Regions from separate parts of the Kitasatospora sp. NPDC051914 genome, predicted to be linked through region 3. Evidence: riboswitches for the same ligand, from Rfam matches in the RefSeq annotation. Region 3 holds a riboswitch; each other region holds the start of a gene.

Region 1 (7,577 bases), on a different contig from region 3:
GCCGTCCTCACGGAGCGTCACGGCGAGGCGGTAGACGGTCCGCGGGTCCTTCTCGGCCTCTTCGAGGTAGAGCTCGATCTGGTCGGCGCACTCCTCCTCGTCGCGCGGTTCGAAGGGCAGGTAGCGGGCGGTCTCCGGGTCCCCGAAGATCGCGTGCAGGGCCGCGGTGTCCTCCGGGGTGAGCCGGAACTCGCGGATCGCCAGGCGCGGTCCGGTCAGGCGGACCTGTCGCACCGTCCGGACCTGTTCGGGTGTCATGGCGGCCGACCCTACCCTGCCGCCCCGCGACGGGCCCGCCGTGCCGCACGCCGGTCGCCGCACCGGCTACCGTACGGGGCGTGGACGACGAAGACCTGCAGCTCATCCCCCGTACCTGCGCCGAGGAACTGCTCGCCTGGGCGGATGCCGAGGGCCGCGCACCCGTCCCGGAGGAGGCGCTCCGGGAAGTGCTGACGCTGCTGGAACTGGGCGGCGCCCCGATGCACGACGGCCGGCCCGAGCTGGGCTCGGCCGTGCTGGAGCAGCTGTTGCACGAACGGCTCCACCTGTACGTGCAGCCGGCCGGCGACCCGGCGGCCTACGGGGAGGCGGTGCGGCTGCTGATCGACCGTCAGCGGGCGGCGCGGCGGCTGAACGCGAAGCGGCAGGAGCGCCTGCACGCCGAGGCGGAGTGGCAGGGCGAGCTGCTGGGGACGCTGCTGCGGCGGCCGCAGCTGCTGACCTGGCCGCGGCTGTACACGCTGCTGCTGCGCGCCGACGGCGTGGACACCGGGGATGCGGCGGCGGTGCGGGCCTGGCTGGACGCCTTCCGCGCGCTGGAGCCGGACGGCCGGACGGCGGCGTACGAGGCCCTGGTGGAGACCGGTGCGCTGGACGCGATGACCGGTGCGGACGCCGCACTGGGCTGGGGCGAGGCGCACCTGCTGTCGATCGGCATGGCCACCGACGGGGCACGGCGGCTGCTGGAGTACGGCCTGATGCAGCGCAGCTACCGCAACCTGGCGGCGCTGACCGCGATGGGCGAACCGATGCCGTTCGAGCTGCGGGGCGAGTTCGAGGACTTCGAGCAGGTCGTGGCGGACGTCGCGCTGTGGCTCTGCGGCGAGTGGACGGTGCCCGGGCTGCCGGCCCTGCTGGTCGCGGAGTACTCGGACCTGGCCCCCGAACCGGGCACCGAGGAACTGGAGGCGTACGCGGCGGCCCGGCAGACGCACGACGAGGAGTGAGCGAAGCCGGGGGCGTGCGTTTCGGCTAGGGCTGGACGCCGTGGGAGCGGAGCCAGCTCAGCGGGTCGACGGGGGCTCCGCCGCCGGGGCGGACCTCCAGGTGGAGCCGGGGCGAGGTGACGCTGCCGGTGGCGCCGACCGCGCCGAGGACGGTGCCGCGCTCGACCGGGCCGTCGGTGGTGGCGAGCCGGGCGAGGTGGCAGTACCAGATCTCGGTGCCGTCGGGCAGGGTCTGGACGATGCGGTAGCCGTACGAGCCGGCCCAGCCGGCCGAGGTGACGGTGCCCGGGCCGACCGCGGTGACCGGGGTGCCGGTGGCGGCCTCGAAGTCGAGGCCGGTGTGCAGGTGGGCCCAGTGCGAGCCGGAGGGGCCGTACTGGGTGCCCAGGGTGTAGCCGGTGGTCGGCAGGGCGAGGGCGGTGGCCTCCACGGCGGCCTGCGCGGCGCGGCGGGCCTCGGCCTCCTGGGCGGCGGCGAGGCGGGCGGCCTCGTCGGCGGCGGTGCGGTGGTCGGCCTGCTGCTGGATGCGGGCGGCGAGGGCGAGGCCCGGGTCGGCGTCGGGTGCCTCGTCGGGGACGGAGACGGCGGGCTCGGCAGCGGCGGCCGGGCCGGCGGCGGCCGCGGTGAGGCCGGCGGCACCGAAGGTGGCGGCCATGGTCGCGGTCACACCGAGCAGCGGGCTGCCGCCCCTGGTCTGGCGGGGCAGCCGGTGGCGGGCCTGTTCGGCCTGCTCCCAGGGGTGGTCGAGGAGCCGGGTGGCTGCGGCGGTGGGGTCCGCCGAGTGCGTCGACGCCACGGGGGCGCACTCCTTTCCTTCCCTCTCGCCGACCGGGTTAGCTGACGGGTTCGGAGCAGGAAGGTCTCCTACGGCTGGGCCACCGGCCCGGCCGATTCACCCCAAGGAAGGTGGTTCCCCGGCTCCCGGGCCCACCGTGAAGGCAGACGCGGGATTGAGCGACACGCGCACGGTGCCGTGTCGGTACGGCGTTGCCGACCGCGCTGCGTTATCAAACGTTAATGCTATGCCCGCCCTGATTCCAAGCGTCTGAGCCAGTGGATTCGTCGGGACTACGGGCACGATGGGCGATTTGCCATGGATTGTCGGTTGGATGGTGACTCAGGGTGATAAGCCGTCGAAGCTGAGTATCCGTACTCATGCCGGTCCACCGGCGCTCCGGGACGCTGCAGGCATGAGCGCACCCATGCAGCCCCGCACCACGGCCGCCTACTACGTGCAGGCCGTCCTGTCCTTCGCCCTCGCCACGGCCGCCCTCGCGATCGGGATCGCCTGCCTTCCGGTGGACGCCTGGGTGCGGGCCTTCCTGGCGGTCGCCCTGCTCTACGTCATCACCTCGGCGTTCACCCTGGCCAAGGTGGTCCGCGACCGCCAGGACGCGGGCGAGCTCGTCTCCCGGGTCGACCAGGCCAGGCTGGACAAGCTGCTGGCGGAGCACGACCCGTTCCGGGCGGACGGCCTCTGAGCCGCCCGCCCCGGTCAGCCGCCGGAGGCGGCGGCGCGGGCCCGCTTGGCGGCGAAGGTCTCGCCGCCGGCCGACCAGTTCTCGGCCGGGAGCTCTTCGATGGCGACCCAGATGTTCGACGGGTCCACCCCGGTGATCCGGGCGTACGTCGCGGTGAGCTCCCGGGCGATCTCCGCGCGCTGCTCCTCGGTACGGCCGACCAGCTGCTTGACGCTGATGAAGGGCATGACGCCTCGCTCTCTCGGTTCCCGCGGTCCGGCGGCACGCTACCGCAGGGCGGGGCCGCACTTGACGGCTAAGGCTATTAGCCATAGCTTTTTGGCTACAGGCAATCAGCCAGGCATTCAGCCACCAGGCCGAGGAGGCCCGCCGTGAACGACACCCGGAGCGCACTGAAGACCCGCCACCTGGACGTCCCGGGCGGCCGGCTGGCCTACGACGACACCGAGCAGGGCGGCGGCGTCCCGGTCGTCCTGCTCCCCGGCATGCTCGACCTGCGCGCCGCCTACCGGCACCTGCACCCGCTGCTGACCGCCGCCGGGCACCGGGTGGTCACCATGGACCTGCGCGGACTCGGCGAGTCCTCGACCGCCTGGGACGACTACTCGCCGACCGCGATCGCCGGCGACGTCCTCGCCCTGCTCGACCACCTCGGCATCCGCCGCGCCGTCCTGGTCGGCAGCTCGTACACCGGCGCCACCGTCGTCCGGGCCGCGGCCGACGCCCCGGAGCGGGTCGCCGGAATCGTCCTGATCGACGCGTTCTTCGAGAACTTCCCGCCCAACCTGCTGCAGAAGGCGATGGTCGGCCTGCTCGGCCCGGCCCTCACCTGGTTCCCCTCGCTGTGGGGCGCGGCACAGAGGTTCTACTACCCGAACCGGCGCCCGGCCGACTTCGACGCCTACCGCGCCCGGCTGGTCGCCGCGCTCAAGCAGCCCGGCCGCCGGCAGGCGGTGCGCGGGTACGTCCGCGGCGACTCCGCACCGACCGGCTGGGGCGCGGACGTCACCTGCCCGGCGCTGGTCGTCATGGGCGGCGCCGACCCCGACTTCCCCGACCCGGCCGCGCTCGCCGAGCGCCAGGCGCAGGCCCTCCGGGGCCGTAAGGTGATCATCGAGGGCGGCGGCCACTACCCCATGGCCGGGTACCCGCAGGCCACCGCCGACGCCCTGCTGCCCTTCCTGGACGAAGTGAACGAGGTCGCCTGATGCCCAGGGCCGGACTGAACCCCGCCGCCGTCGTCGACCACGCGGTCGGACTCCTCGACGAGCAGGGCCCGGAGGCGCTGACCCTGGCCGCCGTGGCCGGCCGCGCCGGCGTCGCCACCCCCTCGCTCTACAAGCACGTCACCGGCGGACTCGCCGAACTGCGCCGCCTGGTGGCCGTCCGGGTCACCGACGAACTGACCGAACGGCTCTCCCGCGCGGTGCTCGGCCGCGGCGGGGACGAGGCCCTCGCCGCCCTGGTCGACGCCTACGTCGACTACGCGGTGCGCCACCCGAACCGCTACGCGGCGCTCCCGCAGGCCCCGCAGGACGATCCGGAGCTCACCGCGGCCGCCGGCCGGCTGGTCGAGGTGATCCTCGCGGTGCTGCAGGGCTACGGCCTGGCCGGATCGGAGCTGATCCACGCCACCAGGACGGTCCGCGCGACCGTCCACGGCTTCGCCTCGCTGGCCACCGCGGGCGGCTTCCGGCTCGCCGAGGACGTCACGGTGTCCCGGCAGCGGCTGACCGGAGTGCTGGTCGAGGGCCTGCGGCACTGGCCGCGCTAGCCGTACCCGACCGCCCGTGGCCGGCCGGCCGTGACCTCGTGCCGCCGTGCGCGTTGTGCAGGGCATGAAGAAGCGCAGCATGCTCGCCTTTGCCTCCCTCGCCGTCGGCGTCGTCGCCTCGCTGACCACCCCGAGCGCCCACGCCGACATGCCCCAGCAGCGCATCGGCGACGCCAAGGCCGTCACCGGCACCGAGCTGCCGGACACCGCTGCCGACGGGCAGGCGACCACCGACGCCGACCTGCTGTAGGCCCCCACGGCACTCGGGCAACCCGTCAGGGGCGCCCGGGACTCCGGTACCGACGGGCCCGCGCCGTACGGCGCGGGCCTCGGTGCTGTCCGGGCCCGGGGTTGACTCCGGGCCGGTCGGCGGCGGAAGGTTCGTGGAGCACCCCCGCCCCCGCACCAGGACCGCCATGGACACCGTCACCGACCGACTCCGCAGCAACCTCACCGGCCAGCCGCTGCTGGCGACGCTGGGGGTGGAGATCGTCGAGCTGTCCCGCGGCCGGGTGGTGCTCGACCTGCCGGTCCGGCCCGAGGTCACCCAGCAGAACGGCTTCGTGCACGCCGGCGCGATCTCCACGCTCGCGGATGCGGCGGCCGGCGCCGCCGCGCTCTCCCTGATGCCCGAGGGCAAGGACGTGCTGAGCGTGGAGTTCAAGCTGAACCTGCTCAGCCCCGGGGTCGGCGAGCGGCTGCGGGCCACCGGGACGGTCGTCCGCAGCGGCCGCACCATCACCGTCGTCGGCGCCGAGATACGTTCGGTCAGCGGCGGGATTCCGGGCAAGGAAGTCGCGCTGCTGCAGGGCACGATGATCGCCGTCGAGCACGCGCCGTGACCCCGCCCGCGGCGAACGGCACCGGCCCGGGAGGATCCCGGGACCGCCTTGTCGCCGAATCCGGACAGAACCGGCCGCCCCACGGGGTAGACCTCACAGCGGACGGCGAGAACCCGCCCCGCACCGGCGGCACCCGGCAGGAACACGGAGGACGTGGAGAGATGACGCAGACGGCCCGCAGCACCGCGCCCGCCACCGGCCTCATCCCCGGGCAGCGCCCGCCGGCCGAACCCCCGGTCGTACCGGCGGCCGCCGAGCCGGAGACCGGTCTCGGTGCCGCTCTCCGCCGCGGCTTCGCCGTGGCCCGCGGCCTGCGTTCGCTACGGCCCGTCCCGGCGCGCACCCAGGAGCCGTACGGCGAGGTGGACGGCCAGTGACCTGCGCGGGTCCGGACGCCCGGGCCCGTCGGGGGAGTTGTCCGGCATCGGCGGAAGGGCACGGAAGGCGCCCCGGACACTGACGAAATGTCATGGCGGAAGTCGCCTTTTGACGCGTCCAGATCACCAATCCTGCGATCTGTTCACACTTACGTAGGATCATCATCCTAGAATTCGCCGCGTGACGATGTCTCAGTGGTGCGCAGCGGCAGCCGTTGTCCTCGCCGTCCCCGCGGTCCTGACCGCCGCGAGGTACCGGTCCGTCACCCGCACCCTGCGCCGCCGGCTCGACGAGCAGCAGCGCGAAACCGACTCCCTGCGCGGCCGGTTGGCCGGCGAGACGGCCCGCCGCAGTGCTGAGGCCGCCGCGGTGCAGCAGGAGCAGGAGATCGTCGCCTCCACCCAGCGCGCGTTCCTCAGCGTCGCCCGCCGCATCCTGGTGATGGCCCACGACCAGCAGGCCGGGCTGGACGAGATGGAGCGCACCCACGACGACCCCGTCCTGCTGGAGGGCCTGCTCAAGGCGGACCACGCCGCCGCCCAGCAGGCCCGGCTGGCCCAGACCCTGGCCGTGCTGTGCGGCGCACGCGCGGGCCGGCACTGGCCGGAACCGGTCGCCCTGGAGGACGTGGTCCGCGGCGCCCAGTCGCGCATCCTGCCGTTCCAGCGGGTGGTGGTGCGCAGCCGGATGGAGACCGCCGTGGTGGGCGCCGCCGCGGAGGCGCTGATCCACGCGGTCGCCGAGCTGCTGGACAACGCCACCCGCTACTCCCCGCCCAGCACGCAGGTGTTCGTCACGCTGATGCCGGTGCACAACGGCGCCGTGATCGAGATCGACGACGCCGGCGTCGGCATGCCCGAGGGCGCGGTGGAGAAGGCGGCCGCCGCGCTGTCCGGCGATGTGGGGCTGGAGGTGTCCCGGCTCGGCGAGGTGCCGCAGCTGGGACTGGCCGCGGTCGGCAGGCTGGCCGATCAGTACGGCTTCCGGGTCACGCTCAGCTCCGCGCCCTCGCCGTACGGCGGTGTGCGGGTGGTCGTCCTGCTGCCGAACGCGCTGCTCACCGAGCCGCTGCCGCACTCGCCCGCGCTTCCCGGCGGGCAGCCGCACACCGCCGCCGAGCGGCCCGCCGCACCCGCCGCCCCGGCGGCCGCGGTCCCGGCCGCACCCGCCGCTCCTGCCGCACCGACAGAACCGGCCCCGCAGGACGGGCCGTCCACCGGCGGGCTGCCCCGCCGCACCAACCGTCGCCGTGCCGCCCCCGCGGCAGGGCGGCACGTCGCCGGACAGTCCGGCGGCACCGGCGGCGCCGTGGCGCCGCGCTCCGCCCGGGAGGCGCAGGCCTTCATGGCACTCTTCCAGGCCGGCACCGCCAGCGGGCGCTCGGCCACCAGGCAGGACCAGCAGGACCAGCAGCACCGCACCCCGGCCGCGCCCGCCCCCGGGCCGGCCGGGACGCTTCCCGCTTCCCCCCAACAGCCCCTGCGCGCAGGAGAGTTCTATGACCACCAACCCTGATCTCGGCTGGCTTCTGGCGGACATCGTCTCCGTCCCCGAGGTGCGGCACGCCGTCGTGGTGTCCAACGACGGCCTGGAGATCGGCCGCAGCGAACGGATCGGCCGCGACGACGCCGAGCGGCTCGCCGCCGCCTGCTCCGGCCTGCAGTCGCTGGCCCGCGGCGTGGCGCAGGGCTTCGGCGGACCGGGCAGCGCGACCCGGCAGATCGTCGTCGAGTACGGCGGCGGCTACCTGTTCATCGTGGCGGCCGGTGCCGGCGCCCACCTCGCCGTGGTCACCGGCGAGGCCGTCGACGCGGGCCTGGTGGCCTATCAGATGCAGGTGCTGGTCGAGCGGATCGGCACCCACCTGACCAGCCCG
Region 2 (7,577 bases), on a different contig from region 3:
CAGATGAATTCATTGACGCGGAGAAGTGTCCGCGGTGACCGAAAGCGACGCATCTCGCGCGGCTCGGGCGAACGTCCCCCAGCCTGTCCCCGGCCCTCGCACTGCTCACCCTCGCAAGGCTCTGCGGCAACAACCACGCAGCGCAGGCGTGTTAATGATGCTGTCATCGAGGTGGCGGACTGTCAACACCCCCGGCAAGATTCACCAATGTGTTTCGGCAGGCCACCCTGGGTGAAGACCCGAGGAAGGTGATTCGTCAACGAATTCCATTATTGAAGACCCTGGCCCCCTGTGGTAATTTTGGCCGTGATCAGTCCCATAGGGGCGAGTGATGATCCGAGTCGGGTCCCCCACGGTCCTTCAGGTACCGAGGGAGGTCAGACGGTCGCCTACCCGACTCGGGGAGTGAGTGGCGAGACCGGCCCCCTGCACCTCGACAGCGAGGGCTGCGCCATGGCCGGCATCCGATCACGCCCGACCGCCCTGCGAATGCGACCCGTGATTACTTCCGGGTCTTTCAGGGCCATGTTCCCCGGGCCCCCCGGGGCTCCGTTCTCCTGATTGGGCAGTCCCATGTACGGGAGTTGCGGCGTCACCAGTGGCGTCTGCCTCACCGCGGCATCCGTGTTGCCGTCCGGCATGACCGGATCCGAGATCGCCCGCCTCCTCCTCGAGGTCGCCGGCGCCGGGTTCGGCCTCTACGCGGCCACCGGCCTCATGCTCCTACTCACCGCCACCGTGCTGCGCCACCGCAGACGCACCACCCGAACCCGCCCCGACCCGACCCCCCGAGCGACCCCCGGGGCGACCACGAACCGGCAGGGCGAGCCATGGTGAGCGTCCTGCTGTGGCTGAGCACAGCAGTCATCATCACCATGCTGAGCTACAACTCCGGCCTGTTCGCCCTGTCACGCCGTCACATCCGGCTCGCACCACCCGAAGACGACCGGCGCTTCTACGTCTTCCTGCTCGCCTGCCTCAACGAGGAGAAAGTGCTCGAAGAGAGCCTGCACCGGCTGCTGGCGCTGCCGCTGGACGACTGCATCGCCCTCGTCGTCGATGACGCATCCGACGACGGCACCGCCGAGATCGTCCGCGCGGCCGACTCCGAACGCATCCTGCTCCACCAACGCCACCTCCCGAACGCCAGAAAAGGCAAGGGCGCCGCCCTCAACGACGGCCTGAACCACCTGGCCCGCTCCGGCGCACTGGAGGGCCACGCCCCCCAGGACGTGGTGATCTGCGTCCTCGACGCGGACGGCAGACTGGAAACCGAAGCCGTCGCCGAGGTCGACCGGCACTTCGCCGACCCCGCCACCGGAGCCGTACAGATCGGCGTCCGGATGTACAACCGGGCCGACAGCCTGCTGGCCCGCATGCAGGACATGGAATTCGTCGTCTACACCGACATCTTCCAGTCCGCCCGCCGACACATCGGCAGCGTCGGCATGGGCGGCAACGGCCAGTTCATGCGCCTGAGCGCACTGCACACACTCGGCCCGGCGCCCTGGAGCGACCAGCTCACCGAGGACCTCGACCTCGGCATCCGCCTGATCGCCGCAGGCTGGACCAACGAGTACTGCCCGACCGCCGCCGTGCACCAGCAAGCCGTGACCAGGACCCGCCGACTGATCCGCCAACGCTCCCGCTGGTTCCAGGGACACATGCAGGCCACCCGGCTCCTGCCCCTCGTCCTGCGGGAGATCCCGCCGCGGGCCGCCGCCGACCTGGCCTACCACCTGTCCAGCCCCGTGATGCTGCTGCTCACCTCCTTCCTGCCGCTCGCCTTCGTCGCCGGGATCATCGGCTTCGCGACCGACTCCGTCGTCCACGGCCACAACACCTTCCCGCTGATCTGGCTGATCCCGCTGTACGCCCTCGCCTTTGCCCCTGCCTACGCCTACGCCTACGTGTACCGCAAGCGGGAGCGCCGGCTCGGAGTGCTGCACTGCCTCCTGCTGTCCCACCTCTTCGTGGCCTACGGCTACCTGTGGTTCGCGGCCGGCTGGTGGGCCGTGGGCCGCCTGATGAGCGGCCGCACCAGCTGGCTCAAGACCGCCCGGACCTGACGCACCGTCACTGGCGCACCCTGCGAGCGGCGCCGACGTGCACCCCTGTACGTCCCGCCCACGCCCGACCACGCCCATCTGCCACCCGCCCACCCCCGAAGGAGGACCCGCCATGTCCCACCTCCCGCTCCCCCCTCCCGGCGCCACCACGACGCCCGGCCGGCTCCAGCACCACGGACTGCGCCCGCTGCACGCAGCCGTGGTCCTGGGCACCCGCCCCGAGGCCGTCAAACTCGCCCCCGTCGTCAGGGCCCTGGACGACTGCGAGGACTTCGCCCCGGTACTGATCAACACCGGCCAGCACCGCGAGATGATCGACCAGATGCTGGACCGCCTGGAACTGACCGCCCATCACGACCTGGAGGTGATGACCCACCGCCAGCAGCTGTCCGACCTGACCTCCCTGCTGGTCGGCAGGCTCGGCGAGGTACTGCGCGCGGAAGGACCCGACCTGGTCATCGTCCAGGGCGACACCACCAGCACCCTGTGCGGTGCCCTCGCCGCCTTCTACGAACGCATCCCGGTGGCCCACGTGGAGGCCGGACTGCGCAGCGGCGTCCTCGACAACCCGTTCCCCGAGGAACTCAACCGACTGCTGGTCACCCGACTCACCCGCTGGCACTTCGCCCCCACCGAGTGCGCCGGCAAACAGCTCCAGGCCGAGGGCGTGCCCTCCGACAACGTCTACGTCACCGGCAACACCGTGATCGACAACCTGCTGTGGACGCAGTCCCGCCAGGTCGGCCGCTCCGCGTTCCGCACCCGGCGCCGCGGCATCCTGGTCACCCTGCACCGGCGGGAGAACCAGGGCGACCAGATGCGCGCCATGGCCGCCACACTGCTGCGCCTGGCCCAACGCAGCGACGTCGAGATCCTGCTGCCGGTGCACCGCAGCCCGGCCGTCCGCGAGGTGCTGCTGACCGCGCTCGGCCACCACCCGCACATCACGCTGACCGACCCGCTGGACTACTTCGACTTCACCGCCTCGCTGGCCGCCAGCGAGATCGTCCTCACCGACTCCGGCGGCGTGCAGGAGGAGGCCCCCAGCCTGGACAAGCCGGTCCTGGTCCTGCGCACCACCACCGAGCGCCCCGAGGTGGTCTCCACCGGTGCCGCCCGGCTCGTCGGCACCGACCCCGACGCCATCCACACCGCGACCAACGCCCTGCTGGACGATCCCGCCCTCTACCGGAGCATGGCCGACGCCCGGAGCCCGTTCGGCGACGGCCGCGCGGCGCAGCGGATCGTCACCCGGCTGGCCGAGGACTTCGCGTCCGCCTCGACGGTCGGCACCGCGGTCGGCGCGGCCACCGGCGACATCCTGGCGCAGCGGTGAGACCCGTCCGCGGCCCTCGCCCGGAGGTGACGGACGCCGCGGAGCGGACCATGCTGGTGGACATGCACCTGGACCGGCCCACCTGGGCCGCGCTCACAAGAGGCCGGGCGGGCCGCCCGCCCCGACCCTCCCGGCGGATCCGGTGGATCCTGGTGACCCTGGGCAGCCTGCTCATCGCGCTCGTTCTGGTGGTGGCCATCGGCCTGTCCTCCGGATCGGACGTCAAGACGGTCCACGGACCCTGGCGGGTGGTGTTCGACGGCGAGGGGCTCGTCGGCTTCGACGACGGCACGGTGGTCCTGAAGCCCCGCCACTCCGCCGCGCCCTCCGAGACCCACGCCGCGCTGGTGGTCTCCGTCGACTCCCACGGCAAGCTCGACTACCGGCTCCAGATGCGCACCGCCGAGCAGTTCCGCCGGCCCGACCCCAACTCCTGGGAGGTCGCCTGGGTGCTGTGGCACTACACCGACCCCCAGCACTTCTACTACCTGGCCCTCAAACCCACCGGCTGGGAACTGGGCAAGGAGGACCCCGCCTATCCGGGCTCCCAGCGCTTCCTGGCCACCGGCCTTCCCGCCTACCCGATCGGCCCCTGGTACGACGTCGAGATCCAGCAGAGCGGCCCGACCATGTCGGTGACCGTGCAGGACCGGCCCCTGGTCACCTTCACCGACGAGGAACGCCCCTACCTGGAAGGCAACGTCGGCCTGTACAGCGAGGACGCCCACGCCGAGTTCCGGCACTTCGCGTATTGATCGGACGCAGCCGCGCAGGCGGCCGTCACCGCCAACGGCCCCACGCGTGCCGCGGGCGCCGACCACGGTGGAAAGCCCGATCGCGCAGGGCCCGGTCGACCAACGGCACGCCCCGCACGTCCGGCTGCGACCCGAGCGGCCGCACGGCCCCCACGGCCAATTCCGCCGCAGGTGCAACTTCCCCGGCCGGGAGATGCGCTGCTCTTATCGCCGGCCCTGCGGCGCCTCATTTCGACGAGGACGGAAGAACGACGGAATCGTTCTCCTCGAGGCCCGAAACCACTTCCGTGAGCTGGTCACCGGCAAGCCCGGGCCGCACTGTCGTGCGGACCCGAACGCTCCTTCGGTACCAGGTCGGCCCGGCCCGTTCACCGGCGCTCGGCGCCTGCCCGGTCGGGGCCGTCTCGGTGTTGGCAGGGGGCGCCGGTGTTGTTCCGGCGCCCCCGGGGTGACCGCCTCCGTGTCAGGGGGTGGGCACGGGCATCGTCGCGAATGCGGTGTTCAGGCTCTGCCACATGGGCTTGGTGGTGGGGATCATGTCCTCGGCGTAGTTCCACCAGAAGTACCCGCCCGCGTAGTAGGGCAGGTCGATGTGCAGGCCGTAGTAGTAGTTGAGGAGCGTGGTGGCCTGGCTCTGGGTGGTGGTGGTGACGGGGTCGGGCAGGCCGATTTCACCGAAGGCGAGTTTGGCGTTCGGGTACAGCGTGTGCAGTTGCTGGAAGTAGGCGGTCCAGGTGGCCGCGCTCGGCCGGATGTTGTTGCAGTCGGCTTCGTAGTAGCTGAGCGTGACGTAGTCGAGGCCGTTGCGCATGCTCGCGGGCACGTACTGGTTGGTGAAGGCGATCGGGTCGAGCTCGGAGGGGCCGTTGCCGCAGCCGATGTCGTAGTAGAGGGTCAGTGCGGCGCGCTTGCCGGCGGCCTTGACCTGGTTGTAGGCATCGGTGATCTTGGCGGAGACGTCGCTGTAGCTGCCGGTCCAGTTGCCGTTGACCTCGTTGCCGATCTCCCAGAGGTCGACCTGGTTGCCGAAGGCGTTCAGGTACTGGGCGACCCGGTCGTGGTAGGCCTGGGCGGAGTAGTCCTTGAGGTAGTAGGAGTCGAGGACCTCGCCCATGAGGTAGCTGACCGGCTGGAGCTGGTTGACCGCCTGGGTGTACTGGGAGGGGTTCACGTTCTCGTCGAAGACGATGCGGGTGGTCGGCCTGTGGGACAGCTGCTTCGACGAGGCGACGATGGCGGCGAGGTTCGAGACGTCGTCGACGGTGACGCCGTACAACGGGCCGGGCAGCTCCCTCATGCCCGCCGGAGCCTGCGTGGCGGTGGCGGTGGCGGTGGGCGCGGGGATCGGGGTCGGGGCGCTCGACGTCGGTGCCGTGGTGGGTGTTGCGGCCGTGGCGGTCGGGCTAGGTGTCGCCGTGGCGGTCGGGGAGGCCGTGGCGGTCGGGGAGGCCGCCGTGGCGCTCGCGGTCGGCGCTGGGGTGGATCCGTCGCCGACGGTCAGTGTGCGCGCGGGCAGGTTGTGCCGGGTGCCCGCAAGGTCGCGCCAGTAGCCGAACTCGGAGTAGGTGCCGGCCGGCAGGGCCAGCGCGCCGGTGGTGATCGACACACCCCCCGGGCAGATCCGTACGGAGCGGGCCGCGCCGGGGAAGTCGGTGCGCTTGCCCGCGGGGTCGCGTACCGAAACACCCAGGGTGTCGGCGGTGAAGCAGCGCGAGGAGTGCACGGCGAGGGTCGCGGTGGCGGCGGTGCCGGCGGCCATGGCGGTCGGGCCGAGCCCGTCCTGGACGACCTTGGGGCCGTCGGCGGAGGCCTGCGCATGGCCGACAAGAGGGATGGCCAGCAGGCCGACAGCGGCCAGCGCGCCGATCCGGACAGGAGTGGAGATAAAACGCATGGGCGGTACCTCTGCGACGCCTGCGAGGTGAGCTGTCGGGTTCGGGCCGCATGAGGTGGCCCGGCCGCCCGTGGAACGGCTTCACCCCTAGCCCGGGCCGGACCCGTGCGCGTGCGTGCGTGCGGGGGCCAAGGCGTCCTACCTGGTTCCCCCGCTCCCGTCCGTACCGGTGCTCGATCGACCGCCGACGGGTGGACGGGACTCGGCGTCCCGGCAGCGGGTCCGTCTTTCGGCGGACGACGCGAAGCAGGCTAGCAGGAGACATCGTGTACGAGTCAACGCTCTGCGCCGCACCTCACGCACTGTGCAGCAGGCCGCTGCGCTGCGCCGCTGCGCCCCCTCGCGCCGGACGGACACGGCGGGAAAGGCGGCGACGGCTTCGGCCGGTCCTGCCCGAACAAGGGCTCTGCCGGCTCCCGGGTCGCCCGGGCGCGGGGGAGGAGCGGACCAGTCGCCGGCCCCGCCCACGCGGCCGTCGTGGACCGGCGGCGAGGCGATCGGGATGTCCCCGGTCGCCGTGCTCTCCCGGCAACGCTGCGGCCTGCGCGAGGGCCGCTTGGCAGCGTCCGGCCCTGCCCGGACGGGCGCGGCGCGGTGGCCGCCCGCCCGAGACACCCCTGCCCACCGGCCCGGTGCAGCCCGACCGGCACCCCGCCCCCGCCGCGGCCGCCGCCGAAGCCGCGGCCGCGGCGGGCCGGCGGCCGGCCCCGGTACCCCCGCTCCTGCCGCAGGCCGAACACCTCGCCCTCACCGCCACCCTCGCCGGACAACAGGTCCCCGAAGCCTGGCTGGAGAACATCCCGGCCCCCGACGAGGACGACACCGGCCAGCAGCACCTCTACCGGCGCCTGGTCGCGGCCGTCGCCCACTGGCGGTTGCGCCACCACGTGAGCGGCGACGACCCGCTCGGCCCGCCGCCCGACGGCCCCGCCCACGACGAATGGCAGCACCTGGCCCAGGCCCTCGACCTCTACCAGCGCGCCCGGATCGAGGACCGCCTGCAACTGCTGCGCCTGCGCCGCGACGCCGACCGCGAACGCCTCGAGGCCGCCGCCCGGCAGGCCGCCGCCACCCCCACCGCCCGCACCCCCGCCGCCAGGCCCGCCCGCCCCGCCCAGCGCGGACGGCCCTCCCGGCCCCGCCGCCCCGGCGGCCGGGGCCGCCGCTGACCGCGCTGTCGGCGTACTCGTTGAAGTTCAGGCGGGTACAGATGGACGTGCTCAGCCGCGTGACTTGTCAGGACCCGCACCTACCGGGACAGCAGAGAGCCCTTGTCGTCCGCGCCGGCCGGACCGGATGATCAGCTCATGTACGTAGGCCAAGGCACCTTCGACGACATCCCCCTGGGTGCCCTCTTCCCCCAGCTGTCTGCCGCTGGCGTCGAATCACTGAACCTCTTTCATCCTGTCTCGTCGGGGTGAAATGCCTGGTCAGCGGGTTCCAGTGACGCAACAGGGCCCCTCGTCGTTGCCGTGGTGATCTCACTCATCACGTCGCCGCCGAGGGGCCCTGTTGGTCTCGTA
Region 3 (7,577 bases):
CCGGTGAGATCCTCGGCAAGGCGACCCTGTCGAACTACACCAAGGTGCTCAACGAGACCGACTTCTTCAGCTGGTTCGGCAACTCGGTGATCGTCGCCGGCGGCACCACCGTCGTCGGCGTCATGCTCGCCGCCAGCACCGGCTACGCCGTCTCCCGGATGCGCTTCGCCGGCCACAAGCAGCTGATGTGGACGCTGCTGGTGACCCAGATGTTCCCGATCGCCGTGCTGATCGTGCCGATGTACTACATCCTGTCCAACCTCCAGCTGCTGGACAGCTACCTCGGCCTGATCCTGGTCTACTCGGGCACCACCGTGCCGTACTGCGCCTGGCTGCTCAAGGGCTACTTCGACACCATCCCGGTGGAGATCGACGAGGCCGGCCGGGTCGACGGGCTCTCCCCGTTCGGCACCTTCTGGCGGCTCATCCTGCCGCTGGCCCGCCCGGGCCTGGCCGTCGCCGCCTTCTACTCCTTCCTCACCGCCTGGGCCGAGGTCGCGTTCGCCTCGACCTTCATGCTCAGCTCGGACAAGTACACGCTCGCGGTGGGCCTGCAGTCCTTCATCAGCGAGCACGACCACCAGTGGGGCCTGATGGCCACCACCTCGGTGCTGATCGCGCTGCCCGCCGCGCTGGTGTTCTACCTCGTCCAGCGCCACCTGGTCACCGGCCTGACCGCCGGTGCCGCGAAGTCCTGACCGCCGACGTGGCCGCCCGGGCACGGCGGTCGGTCCGCCGACCGCCGCCGCCCGGCCGAACCCCCACCGAGGCCCACGGGCCGACGTACCGTCAAACACGCTCTGTTCGCCGCGAATCCCCAAGGGATGACTGACCAATGACCCAGAACCTGGCCGGCGCCTCCCGGCCCGCCCCCGTTCCCGCCGCCGAGCCGATCGCAGCGAGTGCGGGCGCGTCCAGAGGCTGGTGGCGGGACGCGGTCATCTATCAGGTGTACCCGCGCAGCTTCGCCGACTCCAACGGCGACGGCATGGGCGACCTGCCGGGCATCCGCAGCCGCCTGCCCTACCTGCGCGACCTCGGCGTCGACGCGGTCTGGCTCTCCCCGTTCTACGCCTCCCCGCAGGCCGACGCCGGCTACGACGTCTCCGACTACCGCGCGGTGGACCCGATGTTCGGCACCCTGCTGGACGCCGACGGCCTGATCCGCGACGCCCACGAGCTCGGCCTGCGGATCATCGTCGACCTCGTCCCCAACCACTCCTCCGACCAGCACGAGTGGTTCCAGCGCGCGCTGCGCGAGGGCCCCGGCTCCCCGCTGCGCGACCGCTACCACTTCCGCCCCGGCAAGGGCGAGAACGGCGAGCTGCCGCCGAACAACTGGGAGTCGATCTTCGGCGGCCCGGCCTGGACCCGCTCCGTCAACCCGGACGGCACCCCCGGCGAGTGGTACCTGCACCTGTTCGCCCCGGAGCAGCCCGACTTCAACTGGGAGAACCGGGCCGTCGCCGACGAGTTCCGCTCGATCCTGCGCTTCTGGCTGGACATGGGCGTCGACGGCTTCCGGATCGACGTCGCGCACGGCATGGTCAAGCAGGCCGGCCTGCCCGACATCGGCGCAGGCGACCAGCTGAAGCTGCTCGGCAACGACGTGATGCCCTTCTTCGACCAGGACGGCGTCCACGAGATCTACCGCGACTGGCGCAAGATCCTCGACGAGTACCCGGGCGAGCGCATCGGCGTCGCCGAGGCCTGGACCCCGACCGTCCAGCGCACCGCCAACTACGTCCGCCCCGACGAGCTGCACCAGGCCTTCAACTTCCAGTACCTGGGCACCTCCTGGGACGCCGCCGAGCTGCGCGAGGTCATCGACGTCTCGCTCGACTCGATGCGCCCGGTCGACGCCCCCACCACCTGGGTGCTCTCCAACCACGACGTCACCCGGCACGCCACCCGCTTCGCCAACGAGCCGGGCCAGGGCACCCAGATCCGCACCGCCGGCGACCGCGAGCTCGGCCTGCGCCGCGCCCGCGCCGCCAGCCTGCTGATGCTGGCGCTGCCCGGCTCCGCCTACGTCTACCAGGGCGAGGAGCTCGGCCTGCCGGACGTCACCGACCTGCCGGACGAGGTCCGCCAGGACCCGTCCTTCTTCCGGGCCTCCGGCCAGGACGGCTTCCGCGACGGCTGCCGGGTGCCGATCCCGTGGTCCGGCACCGAGGCCCCGTACGGCTTCGGCCCCAACGCCGGCGGCCCGAGCTGGCTGCCGCAGCCCGCCGAGTGGGCCGGGCTGAGCGTCGAGGTCCAGACCGGCGACCCGACCTCCACCCTGGAGCTCTACCGCTCCGCGCTGGCCGTCCGCCGCGCGCACCCCGCGCTCGGCGCCGGCACCGAGGTGACCTGGCTGGAGGCGCCCGAGGGCGTGCTGGCCTTCCGCCGGGACAGCGCGCAGGGCTCCTTCGTCTGCACCTCCAACACCACCGGTGCGCCGGTCCGGATCGCGGCTCCCGGACGTATCCTGCTGTCCTCCGCGGACACCGAGGCCGCGGACGGCGAGATTCTGCTGGCAGCGGACAGCACCGTATGGTGGGCGGTCTGAGATGGTTGCAATAGGCTCTGGGATCGTGACTACGGCGCGACTCTCGGACATCGCGGCGCAGGCGGGGGTCAGTGAAGCCACCGTCAGCCGCGTACTCAACGGCAAGGCGGGCGTCTCCGCGACCACCCGCCAGACCGTACTGGCCGCCCTCGACGTACTCGGGTACGAGAGGCCCACCCGGCTGCGGCAGCGCAGCGCGGGTCTGATCGGCCTGATCATCCCGGAGCTCAACAACCCGATCTTCCCGGCGCTCGCGCAGGTGATCGAGCAGGTGCTCAGCCGGCACGGCTACACGCCGGTCCTGTGCACCCAGACCCCCGGTGGCTCCACCGAGGACGAACTCGTGGAGCTGCTGGTGGAGCGGGGGGTGGCCGGCATCGTCTTCGTCTCCGGCCTGCACGCCGACACCACGGCCGACCACGAGCGGTACAACAAGCTGATCGGCCGCCAGGTGCCGTTCGTGATGATCAACGGCTACAGCGAGCGGATCGCCGCGCCGTTCATCTCGCCGGACGACCGGGCAGCGATGTGGATGGCCGTCCAGCACCTGGTCGAGCTCGGACACACGAAGATCGGCCTCGCGATCGGGCAGCGGCGCTTCGTGCCGGTGCTCCGGAAGGTCGAGGGCTTCCGGGCGGCAGTGCAGGAACTCCTCGGGCTGACCGAGGAGGAGGCCGACGGCTGGGTCCACCACACGCTGTTCAGCGTGGAGGGCGGGCACGCCGCGGCCGGTGTGCTGCTCGACAAGGGTTGCACCGCGATCGTCTGCGGCAGCGACATGATGGCGCTCGGCGCGATCCGCGCGGCCCGGCAGCGCGGGCTGTCCGTGCCGCAGGACGTCTCGGTGGTCGGGTTCGACGACTCGCCGCTGATAGCGTTCACCGAGCCGCCGCTGACCACCATCCGTCAGCCGGTGGAGGCCATGGCCACCGCCGCCGTCGACGCCCTCCTCGAGGAGGTCGGCGGAAACCCCGCGCAGCGCGCGGAGTTCATGTTCCAGCCGGAGCTCGTGATGCGCGGCTCCACCGGCGCCAGCGTGCGCTGACCCCCCGCCGAGCCCACCGGGCGGCGGCACACCCGTACGGCCCCGGAGAGCCCTCTCTCCGGGGCCGCAGCCGTCCCTGGGGGTCCCGCGCCCCAGCGATTGTCCCGGTGCCCCTGGTGGTTGCCCGGGGCCGTCAGACGATCCCTCAGCCCTCTTCGACGGTGCGGTGCGGCCGGGCGGTGCGTTCGGCGTCGGCGGCATCGCCGGTGCGGGCCTCGGTGCGCCGGCTGCGGGCCAGGTAGTCGCGGACGACGAGCTCGACCGCGTCCTGCGGGTTGCCCGCTCCGGCGGCCAGCATGACCTCGATCGCCAGATCGGCGTCCAGTGTGACGGTGACCTTCGCTGCCATGGCGACTCCTCAACTCCGGGGGAGCGTCAGCCTATCCGGGCGGGAAAGCGGGAAGCGGGAAAGCGGGCAGGCCGAAGCCCCGGAGCGGCGGAAGGCTGCTCCGGGGCGTCGGTCGGGAGAGGGGCGCCCGGGCCGTGGGACCCAGTCACGGCTTCGGGCGCCTGGCTCCGGCGTACGGGACGCCGGGGCGGGGGTGGATCAGACCCGGCCGGCGAAGTCCGGCGCCCAGTTGGCGATGGTCTGGACGCGCACACCGGCGCGCGGGTTGGCCGCCTCGACGTACTTGCCGTCGCCGATGTACATGGCGACGTGGTGCACGCCCGAGTTGGCGCCGTTGTTGGACCAGAACAGCAGGTCGCCCGGCTGCAGGTTGTCCAGCGAGACGCGGGTCGAGTAGTCGGCCTGGTCGGCGGCGATGCGCGGGACGGAGATGCCCGCGGCGCGCAGCGCGGCCTGGGTGAGGCCGGAGCAGTCCCAGCCGCCGTTGCCGGTGCCGCCGTAGATGTAGGCCTGGCCCACCTTGGAGAGCGCGAAGTTGACCGCGGCGGCCTTGGAGCCGGTGGCCTTCGCGGCCGTGGTGGTGGTGCTCGCCTTGACCGCGGTGGCCGGGGCGGCCTGCGCCCTGGCCGGGGCGGCCTGGGTGGCGCCGGTGCCGAGCGACAGCTTCTGGCCCGGGTAGATGGAGTGCGGACCGTTCTTCAGGACCGACTTGTTGATCTCGTAGAGCTTCTGCCAGCCGCCCTGGACGTGGTTGCGCTCGGCGATGGTCGACAGCCAGTCGCCGGCCCGGACGGTGTAGGTGCCGCCGTGGTTCCAGCGGTTCTGCTGCCAGGACTTCTTGCCCTGCCAGGCCTTGCCGTCCTGGGAGGTGCCGGCGGAGGCGGTGGAGCCGCTGCTCGCGGTGGTGGAGCCGGTGCTCGGCGCGGCCGGGGCGGCCGGCTTGGCGGCCGTGCTGCTGCCGGTCGAGGCGGTGGTGGTGGAGGACGAGCCGCCGGGGTTGATCTCCGGGGCCGGGCCGCCCTTGGTCAGGCCGGCCTTGACCGAGCAGACGGGCCAGGCGCCGGGGCCCTGGACGGCCAGGACCTTCTCGGCGATGGCGATCTGCTGGTCCTTGGTGGCGAGGTCGGCGCGGGCGGCGTAGGCGGTGCCGCCGAAGGAGGACCAGGTGCTGTTGGTGAACTGGAGGCCGCCGTAGAAGCCGTTGCCGGTGTTGATGTGCCAGTTGCCGGTGCTCTCGCACTGGGCGACCTTGTCCCAGGTGGCGACCGAGGCGGCGGAGGCGGTGCCGGCGGCGAGGGACGGGATCGACAGACCGATGCCGACGACGCCGGTGGTGGCGAGAATGCGGCGGCCGCGCTTGGAGTTGATGGACAGCATGAAGGAGCGTTCCTCTCCCACGCCTGCGAGGTGAGCTGTCGGATTCGGGCTGGAGTTGCCCGGCCGCCCGCGCGGAGGCAGCGGTCTTTCCGCTGTTTCCGCGCGCGCGGCTTCACCCCAAGCCGAGGAACGGCGCATGGCCGTTCCCGGGCGACTTACCTGGTTCCCCCGCCCCTGCCGAAGTGCGTTTCGCATTGCCAGTCGGACCGCCGGCAGGACTCGGCGTTCGGGCCAACTGGGTCCGTGTGACCACGAACGTGGGAGGACATTAGACAGAGTTAAGTTCAAACCGCAAACATGTGTGATGCCGATCACAGTCGATCTTGAATGAATTCATGATCGATTCTTCGGTGTGATCGTGATCGAATTCGGCCGCTTCTGCGCAAAACTCTTGGGTCGAAACGGGCTTGTTTATGCTTCAGGCGTCGGGCCCGGGCGGGGCCCGGGGGAGGGGTGGGCCGATCATGGAGCACGGTGACGGGATGCCCGAAGGGGTGCCGCGGCGGGCGGGCTCGCACCGTCGCCCGGGGCGCCGCCGGCTGCTCGGCTGGATCGCCGCGCCGGTCGCCGCCGCAGCGGTCGGCGGCGGGGAGTTGGCCCGCCGGGCGCTCGCCGCTCCGGCCGCCCCGCCGCCGGCCTCCGCGGCACCCTCCGCGGGCCCTGCAGGGGCCTCTGCCGGGCACGCGCACGCCGCCCCGGCCCCGGCCGAGCCCTCGCCTTCCCCGGTCGATCTGACGGGCCGCCGTTGGTCGGACGCGGCCGGCTGGGGCGGCGCCGTACCCGGCTCGAAGAGCGCCGTGCGGATCGCCGACCGGGTGCTGCTGGACGTGGACGCCGCGGTCGGCTCGCTGCTCGTGGAGCCGGGCGGTTCGCTGGTCTTCGCCCCCGGGCGCAGCGTCGCGCTGGCCTCGGCGGGCAGCGTCGAGGTGCGCGGCACCCTGGTGCTGGCCCCCGCGGACGGCTCCGTGCACGCCCTGAGATTTCCATCTGTGGACGAACGATCCTTCCGGGGCGGCGGCATGACGGTGGTGGAGGGGGACACCGGCCTCTGGGTCACCGGCTCCGGCTACCTGCGACTGGACGGCGCCGCCAAGACCGCGTGGGTGCGGGCCGCGGCCGCGCTGAAAGCCGGCGCCATCGAGCTGCAGCTGGCCGAGCCGCCGACCGGCTGGCAGCCCGGCGACGAGCTCGCCGTCACCCCGACCGGACCCCCCGACGAGGACGACTTCTCCACCCGGTACGATCTGTGCACGATCAGACGGATCGACGGCCGCACCGTCACGCTGACCGCACCCCTGGCGCACGCCCACCCGCGCGTCGCGGTCGGCGGCGGCGTCACCGCGGGCGCCGAGGTGCTCAACCTGACCCGCAGCGTGCGGATCGAGGGCACCCCCCGCGGTCGTACCCACGTCCACCTGACCAGCTCCCGGCGGGCCGACGTCCGGCACGCCGCCCTCCGCTGGGTCGGCCCCCGCAAGGCGGGCAAGGAGACCTGGAACGGCACCCCGGTCACCGAGCCGGTCCTCGGCCGGTACGGGCTGCACTTCCACATGCTCGGCGACGCCTCCCGCGGCACGGCCGTCGAGGGCGTCGTCGTCCGCGACGCCGGCAGCCACGCCTTCGTCCCGCACGCCAGCCACGGCATCACCTTCCGCAGCTGCATCAGCCACGACACCTGGGAGGACGCCTACTGGTGGGACGGGCCGACGGACACCCGCACCCCGCAGGAGCCGTCCGACGACATCGCCTACGAGTCCTGCGTGGCCTCCCGCACCGTGTACGAGCCCGTCCCGCGCGGCTACCGGCTCACCGGCTTCTCGCTCGGGGCGGGCACCGGCGGCACCGCCCGCGACTGCGTGGCGGTCGGCGTCCAGGGCGCCGCCGGCGCCTCCGGCTACGAGTGGCCGGAGACCAGCGAGGGCGTCTGGACCTTCGAACGCTGCCTCGCCCACAACAACCTGCAGAACGGGATCTTCGTCTGGTTGAACGCCCGCCACCACCACACCGTCGACCGTTTCGTGGCCTACCACAACGGCGGCTGGGGCATCGAGCACGGCGCCTACCTCAACGACTTCGACTACACCTCCGGCGTGCTGTACGGCAACGCCGCCGGGGGAGTGGCCGTGCACGCCCTCGGCCGCGACAAGGGCACCGTCTTCGACGGCATGCTCATCGACGCCGCAGGGCAGTCCGACTGCGCCGTCGCCACCGCCAAGCATCAGCTCGCCGGAACGACGGTGACGATCGGCCGG
Region 4 (7,577 bases), on a different contig from region 3:
GCCCCGGTCGTCACGGTCGCCGGTCCGCGCGTCGCCCGCGCCGAGGAGGTGCTCACCCCGGAGGCCGTCGCCTTCGTGGTCGGGCTCCACCGCGCCTTCGAGGGCCGCCGCCAGGAGCTCCTCGCCCGACGGAAGACCCGCCGCGCCGAGATCGCCGCCGCCGGCACCCTCGACTTCCTGCCCGGGACCGCCGACGTCCGGGCGGGCGACTGGAAGGTCGCCGAGGCGCCCCGCGCGCTCCAGGACCGCCGGGTGGAGATCACCGGCCCCACCGACCGCAAGATGGTGATCAACGCGCTCAACTCCGGCGCGAAGGTCTGGCTCGCCGACTTCGAGGACGCCACCTCGCCCACCTGGGAGAACGTCGTCTCCGGCCAGCTCAACCTGATCGACGCCTTCGAGGGGCGGATCGACTTCACCTCGCCCGCGGGCAAGGCCTACACCCTGAAGCCCGCCGTCGAACTCGCCACCGTCGTCGTCCGCCCGCGCGGCTGGCACCTCGACGAGACACACCTGCTGGTCGACGGCACCCCGGTCGCCGGCGGCCTGCTCGACTTCGGCCTCTACTTCTTCCACAACGCCGCCCGCCTGCTCGCCCGCGGCACCGAGGACCCGAACTCCGGCCCGTACTTCTACCTGCCGAAGACCGAGAGCCACCTCGAGGCGCGGCTGTGGAACGACGTCTTCACCCACGCGCAGGCCGAGCTCGGCATCCCGCACGGCACGATCCGCGCCACCGTGCTGATCGAGACCATCACCGCGGCCTTCGAGATGGACGAGATCCTCTACGAGCTGCGCGACCACGCGGCCGGCCTCAACGCGGGCCGCTGGGACTACCTCTTCTCCATCGTCAAGAACTTCCGCGACGCCGGCGAGCACTACATCCTGCCGGACCGCAACAGCGTCACCATGGCCTCGCCGTTCATGGCCGCCTACACCCGCCTGCTGGTGCAGACCTGCCACCGCCGCGGCGCCCACGCGATCGGCGGCATGGCCGCGTTCATCCCCTCCCGCAGGGACCCGGAGGTCAACGCGGCCGCCTTCGAGAAGGTCAAGGCCGACAAGGACCGCGAGGCGGCCGGCGGCTTCGACGGCTCCTGGGTCGCCCACCCGGACCTCGTCCCGGTGGCCCGCGCCAGCTTCGACGCCGTGCTCGGCGACCGCCCGCACCAGAAGGACGCGCCGCCGCCCGCCGAGCCCGTCACCGCCGACCAGCTGCTCGACATCGCCGGCGCCGGCGGCCACTGCACCCGTGCGGGCCTGCACAACGCCGTCCAGGTCGGTGTCCGCTACATCGAGGCCTGGCTGCGCGGCCTCGGCGCCGTCGCCATCTTCAACATGATGGAGGACGCCGCCACCGCCGAGATCTCCCGCTCGCAGATCTGGCAGTGGATCAACAACGGCGTCGTGCTCTCCGACACCGGCGAGAAGGCCACCGCGGAGCTCGTCCGCCGGCTGGTGGCCGAGGAGCTCGCCGAGCTCCGCACCGAACTCGGCGCGGACGCCTACGCCGCGGGCCGCTGGGCCGAGGCCGCCAGGCTCTTCGAACAGGTCGCCCTGGCAGAGGAGTTCGTCGACTTCCTCACCCTGCCCGCGCTGCCCCTGCTCGACTGACCCCAACCTATCCGCCCGCGGGCGTCCCACCGCCCCTCCAGGTCGTCGAACTCGCCCGCCACATTTCACCGTTCCGTACGGCTCCCGCCGCCCCGGCACCGGAGCCGTACGGAACGCCTGTTTTCGGAGGCACTTCCCCATGGCGCTCATCTTCTTCAACGGCCAGGCCATGACCGGCGGACCGTTCCACCCGCTGGTCGCCGAGTACCTGGTCGGCCCGGTGCGCACCGCGCCCGGCCACCGCTTCTTCTCCGTCCGCGACGTCTGCCCCGGGCTGCTGCCCGACCCCGGCAGCGGCTCGGCGATCGAGGGCGAGCTGTACGACGTCCCGCTGGAGCACCTGCGCGACGCCGTCCTGCCCGGCGAGCCGCCGGAGTTGGAGCTCGGCGTGATCGCCCTGGAGGACGGTACCCCGTGCCTGTCCATGGTGCTGCGCAGGGGCGAACTCGAGCGCGGGGTGCACCGGGAGATCACCGGCCACGGGGGCTGGCGGGGCTACCTCGCCACGCTCGGCCGCACCGCCTGACCGGCGCCCCCGGGGGGAGGGCGCCGGCCGGGCGGACGAGGAAGGTCAGCCCGCCTTCCAGAACTTGACCGAGTCGACGGCGATGTCCGCCGAGGAGCCCACGGCGGGCACGGTGCCGCCGAGGGCCGTCTCGGACTGCAGCACCCAGTGCATCGAGTTGGCGGGGATGCGCGCGGTGGAGCGCCCGATCACCTTGCCGTCCAGGTAGAAGGTCACGCCGTCCTTCTGCCAGTCGACCGCCGAGGTGTGCCACGCGCCGGCGGTCGGGACGCCGGTGGAGAAGGCGTCCTGGTCGCTGCCCGAGGTGGCGTCGGCGCGGTGCATGAAGGCCTTGATCGTGCCGTTGAGGTCGCCCTCGGGGAAGTCGATCTCGCCGTGCTGCGGCCAGACGTCGTCGTCCGGCCAGAGCAGCCACGCCATCTTGTAGCCGGCCGCCGAGGTCGCCTTCCAGGTCACCTCGAAGCGCCCGTACTGGACGCCGCCGCCGGTGGGGGAGGGGAGCTTGGGCACCGGCGCGGAGACCCAGGTGCCGGAGGCGTCCCGGTTGAGGTGGAGGTTCATCTGGCCGTTGGCGATGGACATCGTCTTCGACGGCGAGTAGGTGCCGTTCTTGCTGGTGTCCTTCCAGCCGTCCGGGTAGGCCCACCACTTGCTGTCCACCGCGGCCGGCAGCCCGGTGCAGTGGCTGGCGGTGATGGACGGGCCGTTGGAGCAGCCCGTCCAGCTGCCGAGCGGCACGTTCACGCCGTCGAAGTCGTCCGACCAGGTCGGTGCACCGGCCGTCGAGGTGGGGGAGGAGCCCGCCGACGGGGAGGCGGTGAAGCCGGGGGCCGGCGAGGACGAGGTCGCCGAGGCCGTGGGGGAGGGCGTCGCCGTGGGGGAGGGGCTCGGGGCGGCCGTGGTCGGTGCCGTGGTCGGGCTCGGGGCCGGCGCGGGGGTGCCGGTGCTGCGGACGTCCAGCGTCTGCGCCGGGAGGTTGTGCCAGCGCCGGTTGCCGTCCTGCCAGGTGCCGAAGGCGGTGTAGACGCCGGCCGGCAGGGTGCGGGCGGCGGTGGTGACGGTGACCCCGTCGGGGCAGATCCGCACGTTGCGGGCGGTACCGGGGAAGTCCAGCCTGTTGCCGGCGGCGTCGCGGACGGCGACGCCGACCTTCCGGGCGGTGAAGCAGGCGGAGGAGTGGACGGAGAGGGAGGCGGCTGCCGCGGTGTCCGCGGCGATGGCGACCGGCGAGAGCCGGTCCTGGGTCACCTCGGGCACGTCGGCGGCCTCGGCGCTGCCCAGGAAGGGGACGGCAAGCAGGCCGAGCCCGGCGACCGCGCCCACCTTGAGGGCGATGGCGGAAACAGGCATGGAGTTGTTCCTCGACGACGCCTGCGAGGTGAGCTGTCGGATTCGGGCCGTCAGGTGGCCCGGCCGCCGGAGGGCGGCTTCACCCCGAGCCCTGGCCGTCCCGCGAGCGTGCGCGCGGGGCCAGGGCGACTTACCTGGTTCCCCCGCTCCCGTCCGTGTCGCATCTCGCGTTTCCGTCACCGGGCGGACGGGACTCGGCGGTCCCGGGACGGGGCCCGCATGGCGCGGGCGTCCGAGCAGGTTAGCAGTGTCCTCCCGGAGGGCAAGGCGCCGGACCGCCGGTGTCAGGTCCATCACATCCGGGCACGCCGCAGCCCCCGGACCCTCGCCGTGGGTCCGGGGGCTGTGCTCCGGCCGGCCCCGGCCCGCTGCGGGCCGGCCGGGGCCGCGGAGTCCGGGTGGCGCACCGTCCCTGGTGCGGCCCGGAGTCCTGGGATCAGGCGCGGGAGGCGAGCTCCTTCGCGGCGCGGGCGCAGGCCAGCGCGATCCGGTCCTCGTCGACGGTGGTCAGCACGCCCTTCTCGACGACCGCGTTGCCGTTGACGAAGAGCACGGCGAGCGGCGGCAGGGCGCCCAGGGTGAGCGCGGCCACCGGGTCGGCGATCGAGGAGTGCATGATGCCGTCGACCTTCCACAGGGCCAGGTCGGCGAGCTTGCCGGGCTCGATGGAGCCGATCTCGTTCTGCCGGCCGAGCACCCGGGCGCCGCCCATGGTGCCCAGGCGCAGCGACTGACGGGTGGTCAGGGCGTCCGGCCGGCCGTGCAGGCGGTTGATCAGCAGGGCGTTGCGCAGCTCGGTGCCGAGCTCGCCGGACTCGTTGGAGGCGGTGCCGTCCACGCCCAGGCCGACCGGCACGCCGGCCTTCAGCATGTCCGGGACGCGGGCGATGCCGGCCGCCAGACGGGCGTTGGAGGACGGGCAGTGCGCGACGCCGGTGCCGGTCTCGGCGAACTTGGCGATGTCGGAGTCGTTCATGTGGACGCAGTGCGCCATCCACACGTCCTCGCCGAGCCAGCCGGTGGACTCGAAGTAGTCGGTCGGGCCCATGCCGAACAGCTCCTTGCAGAACTGCTCCTCCTCGGCCGTCTCCGAGCCGTGGGTGTGCAGCCGGACGCCCTTGCGCCGCGCCAGCACCGCGGACTCCCTGAGGAGTTCGGTGGAGACCGAGAAGGGGGAGCAGGGCGCGAGGGCCACGTGCAGCATCGAGCCGAAGGAGGCGTCGTGCCAGGTGTCGACGGCGGCCTCGGAGGCGATCAGGATGTCCTCGGTCCTCTCCACCGCGTGGTCCGGCGGCAGGCCGCCGTCCTTCTTGCTGCGGTCCATGGAGCCGCGCAGTGCGGTGAAGCGCAGGCCGAGCTCCTGCACGCCCTCGATGGAGGCGCCGAGGATGTCGCCGCCGCCTTGCGGGAAGACGTAGTGGTGGTCGGAGGCGGTGGTGCAGCCGGACTTGAGCAGGGCGGCGGCCGAGCCCTGGGTGGCCGCGTGCACCAGCTTGTCGTCGATCCGGGCCCAGGTCGGGTAGAGCGCGACCAGCCAGTCGAAGAGGATGTTGTCCTGGGCGAGGCCGCGGGTGATCCACTGGTAGAAGTGGTGGTGGGTGTTGACCAGGCCGGGGGTGACCAGGTGCCCCTCGCCGTTGATCCGGCGCACCACGTTGTCCAGCCACTGCGGGGCCGGGCCGTCGCCCACCGACTCGATCCGGTTGCCGAGGATCACCACGTGGCCGCGGGCGTACTCGGTGTCGTTCGCGTCCACCGTCGCGACGGCGACGTTCTCGATCACGATCCGCTGGTCGGCGGGTGGGGGCTGGACTGTCATGGTGTGAACTCCTATGGGGGCGAGGGCTGAGGGGGCGCCGCGGGCGGAGCGGCGGGTGGTGCGCCCGGGCCGCCGGACGGGGCGGGTCGGGCGGGCCGGGCCGGACGGGGTGCGGGCGCCGCGGGGAGGCACAGGTGCCCCGCGGCGGCCGTCCGGCCCGTGGGCGGGTGCGCCGGCCCGGCCGTCAGGCGACGGGGATGACCGGGACGACGCCCTCGCGGTGCACGGTGCCCTCGATCAGGCCGTACATCCGGTCGGCGGCGTAGTACACCTCGTTCTCGTTCTTGAGGCCGAAGGGCTCCAGATCGACGAGGAAGTGGTGCTTGTTGGGGAGCTCCAGGCGGACCTCGTCCACCTCGGCGCGGTTGTTGAGCACCCGGGTGCCCATCGCGTGCAGGGTCTGCTGCAGCGAGTAGGAGTACGTCTCGGCGAAGGCCTCCAGCATGTGGCGCTTCACGTGGTTGTACGAGCGGTTCCAGTTCGGCTGGGGCTCGTCGTCGCGGCCGGTGTAGCCGTACTTCCAACGGGCCGTCACCTGGGTTGCCAGGATGCGGTCGTAGGCCTCCTGGAGGGTGGTGTACTTGTCCTTGATGTAGCCCCAGAACTCCGAGTTGGTCGTGTTCATCACGACCAGGTCCTTGAGACCGGAGATCACCTGGACGGACTCGCCGTCGTAGACGATCTCGGAGGTGCGTACCTCCTGGCCGCTGCGGACGAAGGAGTGGCCGACCTCCTCGGAGCCGATGAAGCGGGCGGAGCTGTCCGGGGTCCGGATGCGGTCCCAGGTGTACTCCTCGATCCGGATGCGGGCGCTGTGCACCACGCCGCGCTCGGTGTTGTCGACGAAGTGGCGGGCCAGCGTTATGCCGAAGGCCTCCGCCGACTCGATGCCGTACTCCTTGGCGAAGGCGTAGACGGTGTTCTTGGTGGTGTCGGTGGGCAGGCAGTTGGCGTTGGAGCCGGTGAGGTGGACGTCCTCGAACTCGCCCTGCAGGGAGACCGAGACGTTCAGGTCCTTGATCTCGTGCCGGGTGGAGTCGCGGTAGACCCGCACGATGCGGTTCTCCGCCTTGCCGTACTGGTTCTGACCGAGCACATGGGCCATGGCATGGCTCCTAAGCTTCCAGGTCGGTCCACTAGCTTCCGCGGTAGACCGAGTAGCCGAACGGGTTGAGCAGCAGGGGCACGTGGTAGTGGTGCTGCGCGGGTGCGACCGTGAAGACGATCGCTACCTCGGGGAAGAACGGCGCCTCCTCGGACCGCCCCGCGTAGTACGCGGCGGTGTCGAAGAGCAGCCGGACGACCGAGCCCGCCTCCACGGCCGGCAGGTCCTTGACCCGGCCGTCGGAGTCCGTGGCGGAGGTGCCGAGCACCTTCCAGCCACCCTCGGTGTTCAGCGCAAGCTCGACCGGGACGCCCTCGGCCGGCCGGCCGAGGCTGGTGTCGAGCACGTGCGTGGAGATGCCAGTCATGGGGTGGACGACCTTCACTGTGGCAGGGAGGGGCTGCCCGTGGGTCCTCAGGCGGAGGCCTGCGGACCGTCGAGCAGCCGGTTGATGCGGATGTCGTTGATCTTTCGCAGCTCGCCGCGGACGATCTCGCTCTCGGTGGCGGCGTCGTTGGGGAAGCGCTCGCGCAGCGAGGCGAGCATGGTGCCGGCGGTGCGGCCGGTCGCGCAGATCAGGAACACGTGGCCGAACTTCGCCTCGTAGGCGGCGTTGGCCTCGTGCAGCTCGTCGAGGAGTGCGGTGTCGGCTCCCCGGATGCCGGCCTGCTCGCGCTCGGAGGTGGCGTCGCCGGCCTTCGGCGTGCCGATCCGGGCGTGACCGGCCATCGCGTCGGCGAGGTCGTCGGCGGTGAGCACCGCCATGGCGGCGGCGTTGGCGGCCAGCAGGGCCGGCCGGTCCCGCCAGGGCCTGGCGGCCTCGACCGCCTCGGCCCAGCGGGGGCTGGAGCAGATCTCCAGCAGCGTCTCCCGCAGTTCGGCGGCCGGGGCCGCCGCCAGGGCCTCAAGGGCCCCGGTGTCCGCGGTCGATGCGGTGGGTTGGTTGGTCACGGGTGGACCTCCTGAAGAGTGGTGCCACTCGCACAAGCTAGATCCACCACCCGAGGCCGTCAACACTTTGTTGAACGGTTGGTGGTTACGTGTCGCGGCGGGCCCGGTCGCCGGGGGATGTCGTGTGTGATCCGCCAATGGGCCCGGCCGCCGCTCGGGTGAAGACTCGGGGCGGGCGGCGTCAGCCCTTCCGGGCGCCTTCCTGCCGGTTC

The links. A riboswitch is a leader RNA that binds a small molecule or an ion and turns the genes downstream of it on or off. The one in region 3 is predicted to bind cyclic di-AMP.
Region 1: linked by a shared signal. The riboswitch ahead of AB0M03_RS19165 (M23 family metallopeptidase) and the one ahead of AB0M03_RS23385 (transglycosylase family protein) in region 3 are both predicted to bind cyclic di-AMP.
Region 2: linked by a shared signal. The riboswitch ahead of AB0M03_RS38550 (hypothetical protein) and the one ahead of AB0M03_RS23385 (transglycosylase family protein) in region 3 are both predicted to bind cyclic di-AMP.
Region 4: linked by a shared signal. The riboswitch ahead of AB0M03_RS06005 (glycoside hydrolase family 16 protein) and the one ahead of AB0M03_RS23385 (transglycosylase family protein) in region 3 are both predicted to bind cyclic di-AMP.

Annotation. Positions count from the first base shown of each region.
Region 1 covers NZ_JBFAXX010000027.1:21,384-28,960, forward strand. Annotated here, with positions in the region: gene AB0M03_RS19155 (GNAT family protein) at 1-258, opposite strand, end outside; gene AB0M03_RS19160 (hypothetical protein) at 339-1,226, shown strand; gene AB0M03_RS19165 (M23 family metallopeptidase) at 1,252-2,022, opposite strand; cyclic di-AMP (ydaO/yuaA leader) riboswitch at 2,034-2,193, opposite strand; gene AB0M03_RS19170 (YiaA/YiaB family inner membrane protein) at 2,417-2,707, shown strand; gene AB0M03_RS19175 (4-oxalocrotonate tautomerase family protein) at 2,722-2,934, opposite strand; gene AB0M03_RS19180 (alpha/beta hydrolase) at 3,079-3,915, shown strand; gene AB0M03_RS19185 (TetR-like C-terminal domain-containing protein) at 3,915-4,481, shown strand; gene AB0M03_RS19190 (hypothetical protein) at 4,546-4,731, shown strand; gene AB0M03_RS19195 (PaaI family thioesterase) at 4,865-5,323, shown strand; gene AB0M03_RS19200 (hypothetical protein) at 5,485-5,700, shown strand; gene AB0M03_RS19205 (sensor histidine kinase) at 5,888-7,216, shown strand; gene AB0M03_RS19210 (roadblock/LC7 domain-containing protein) at 7,200-7,577, shown strand, end outside.
Region 2 covers NZ_JBFAXX010000122.1:12-7,588, reverse strand. Annotated here, with positions in the region: gene AB0M03_RS38570 (hypothetical protein) at 640-837, shown strand; gene AB0M03_RS38565 (glycosyltransferase) at 831-2,069, shown strand; gene wecB (UDP-N-acetylglucosamine 2-epimerase (non-hydrolyzing)) at 2,182-3,405, shown strand; gene AB0M03_RS38555 (family 16 glycoside hydrolase) at 3,456-4,160, shown strand; gene AB0M03_RS38550 (hypothetical protein) at 4,624-6,054, opposite strand; cyclic di-AMP (ydaO/yuaA leader) riboswitch at 6,057-6,236, opposite strand; gene AB0M03_RS38545 (hypothetical protein) at 6,687-7,223, shown strand.
Region 3 covers NZ_JBFAXX010000036.1:15,384-22,960, reverse strand. Annotated here, with positions in the region: gene AB0M03_RS23405 (carbohydrate ABC transporter permease) at 1-698, shown strand, start outside; gene AB0M03_RS23400 (glycoside hydrolase family 13 protein) at 836-2,554, shown strand; gene AB0M03_RS23395 (LacI family DNA-binding transcriptional regulator) at 2,556-3,599, shown strand; gene AB0M03_RS23390 (hypothetical protein) at 3,745-3,948, opposite strand; gene AB0M03_RS23385 (transglycosylase family protein) at 4,147-5,346, opposite strand; cyclic di-AMP (ydaO/yuaA leader) riboswitch at 5,331-5,529, opposite strand; gene AB0M03_RS23380 (hypothetical protein) at 5,790-7,577, shown strand, end outside.
Region 4 covers NZ_JBFAXX010000006.1:14,705-22,281, forward strand. Annotated here, with positions in the region: gene aceB (malate synthase A) at 1-1,614, shown strand, start outside; gene AB0M03_RS06000 (gamma-glutamylcyclotransferase) at 1,754-2,140, shown strand; gene AB0M03_RS06005 (glycoside hydrolase family 16 protein) at 2,186-3,490, opposite strand; cyclic di-AMP (ydaO/yuaA leader) riboswitch at 3,494-3,670, opposite strand; gene AB0M03_RS06010 (8-oxoguanine deaminase) at 3,927-5,309, opposite strand; gene pucL (factor-independent urate hydroxylase) at 5,494-6,414, opposite strand; gene uraH (hydroxyisourate hydrolase) at 6,446-6,781, opposite strand; gene uraD (2-oxo-4-hydroxy-4-carboxy-5-ureidoimidazoline decarboxylase) at 6,829-7,365, opposite strand; gene AB0M03_RS06030 (helix-turn-helix domain-containing protein) at 7,547-7,577, opposite strand, start outside.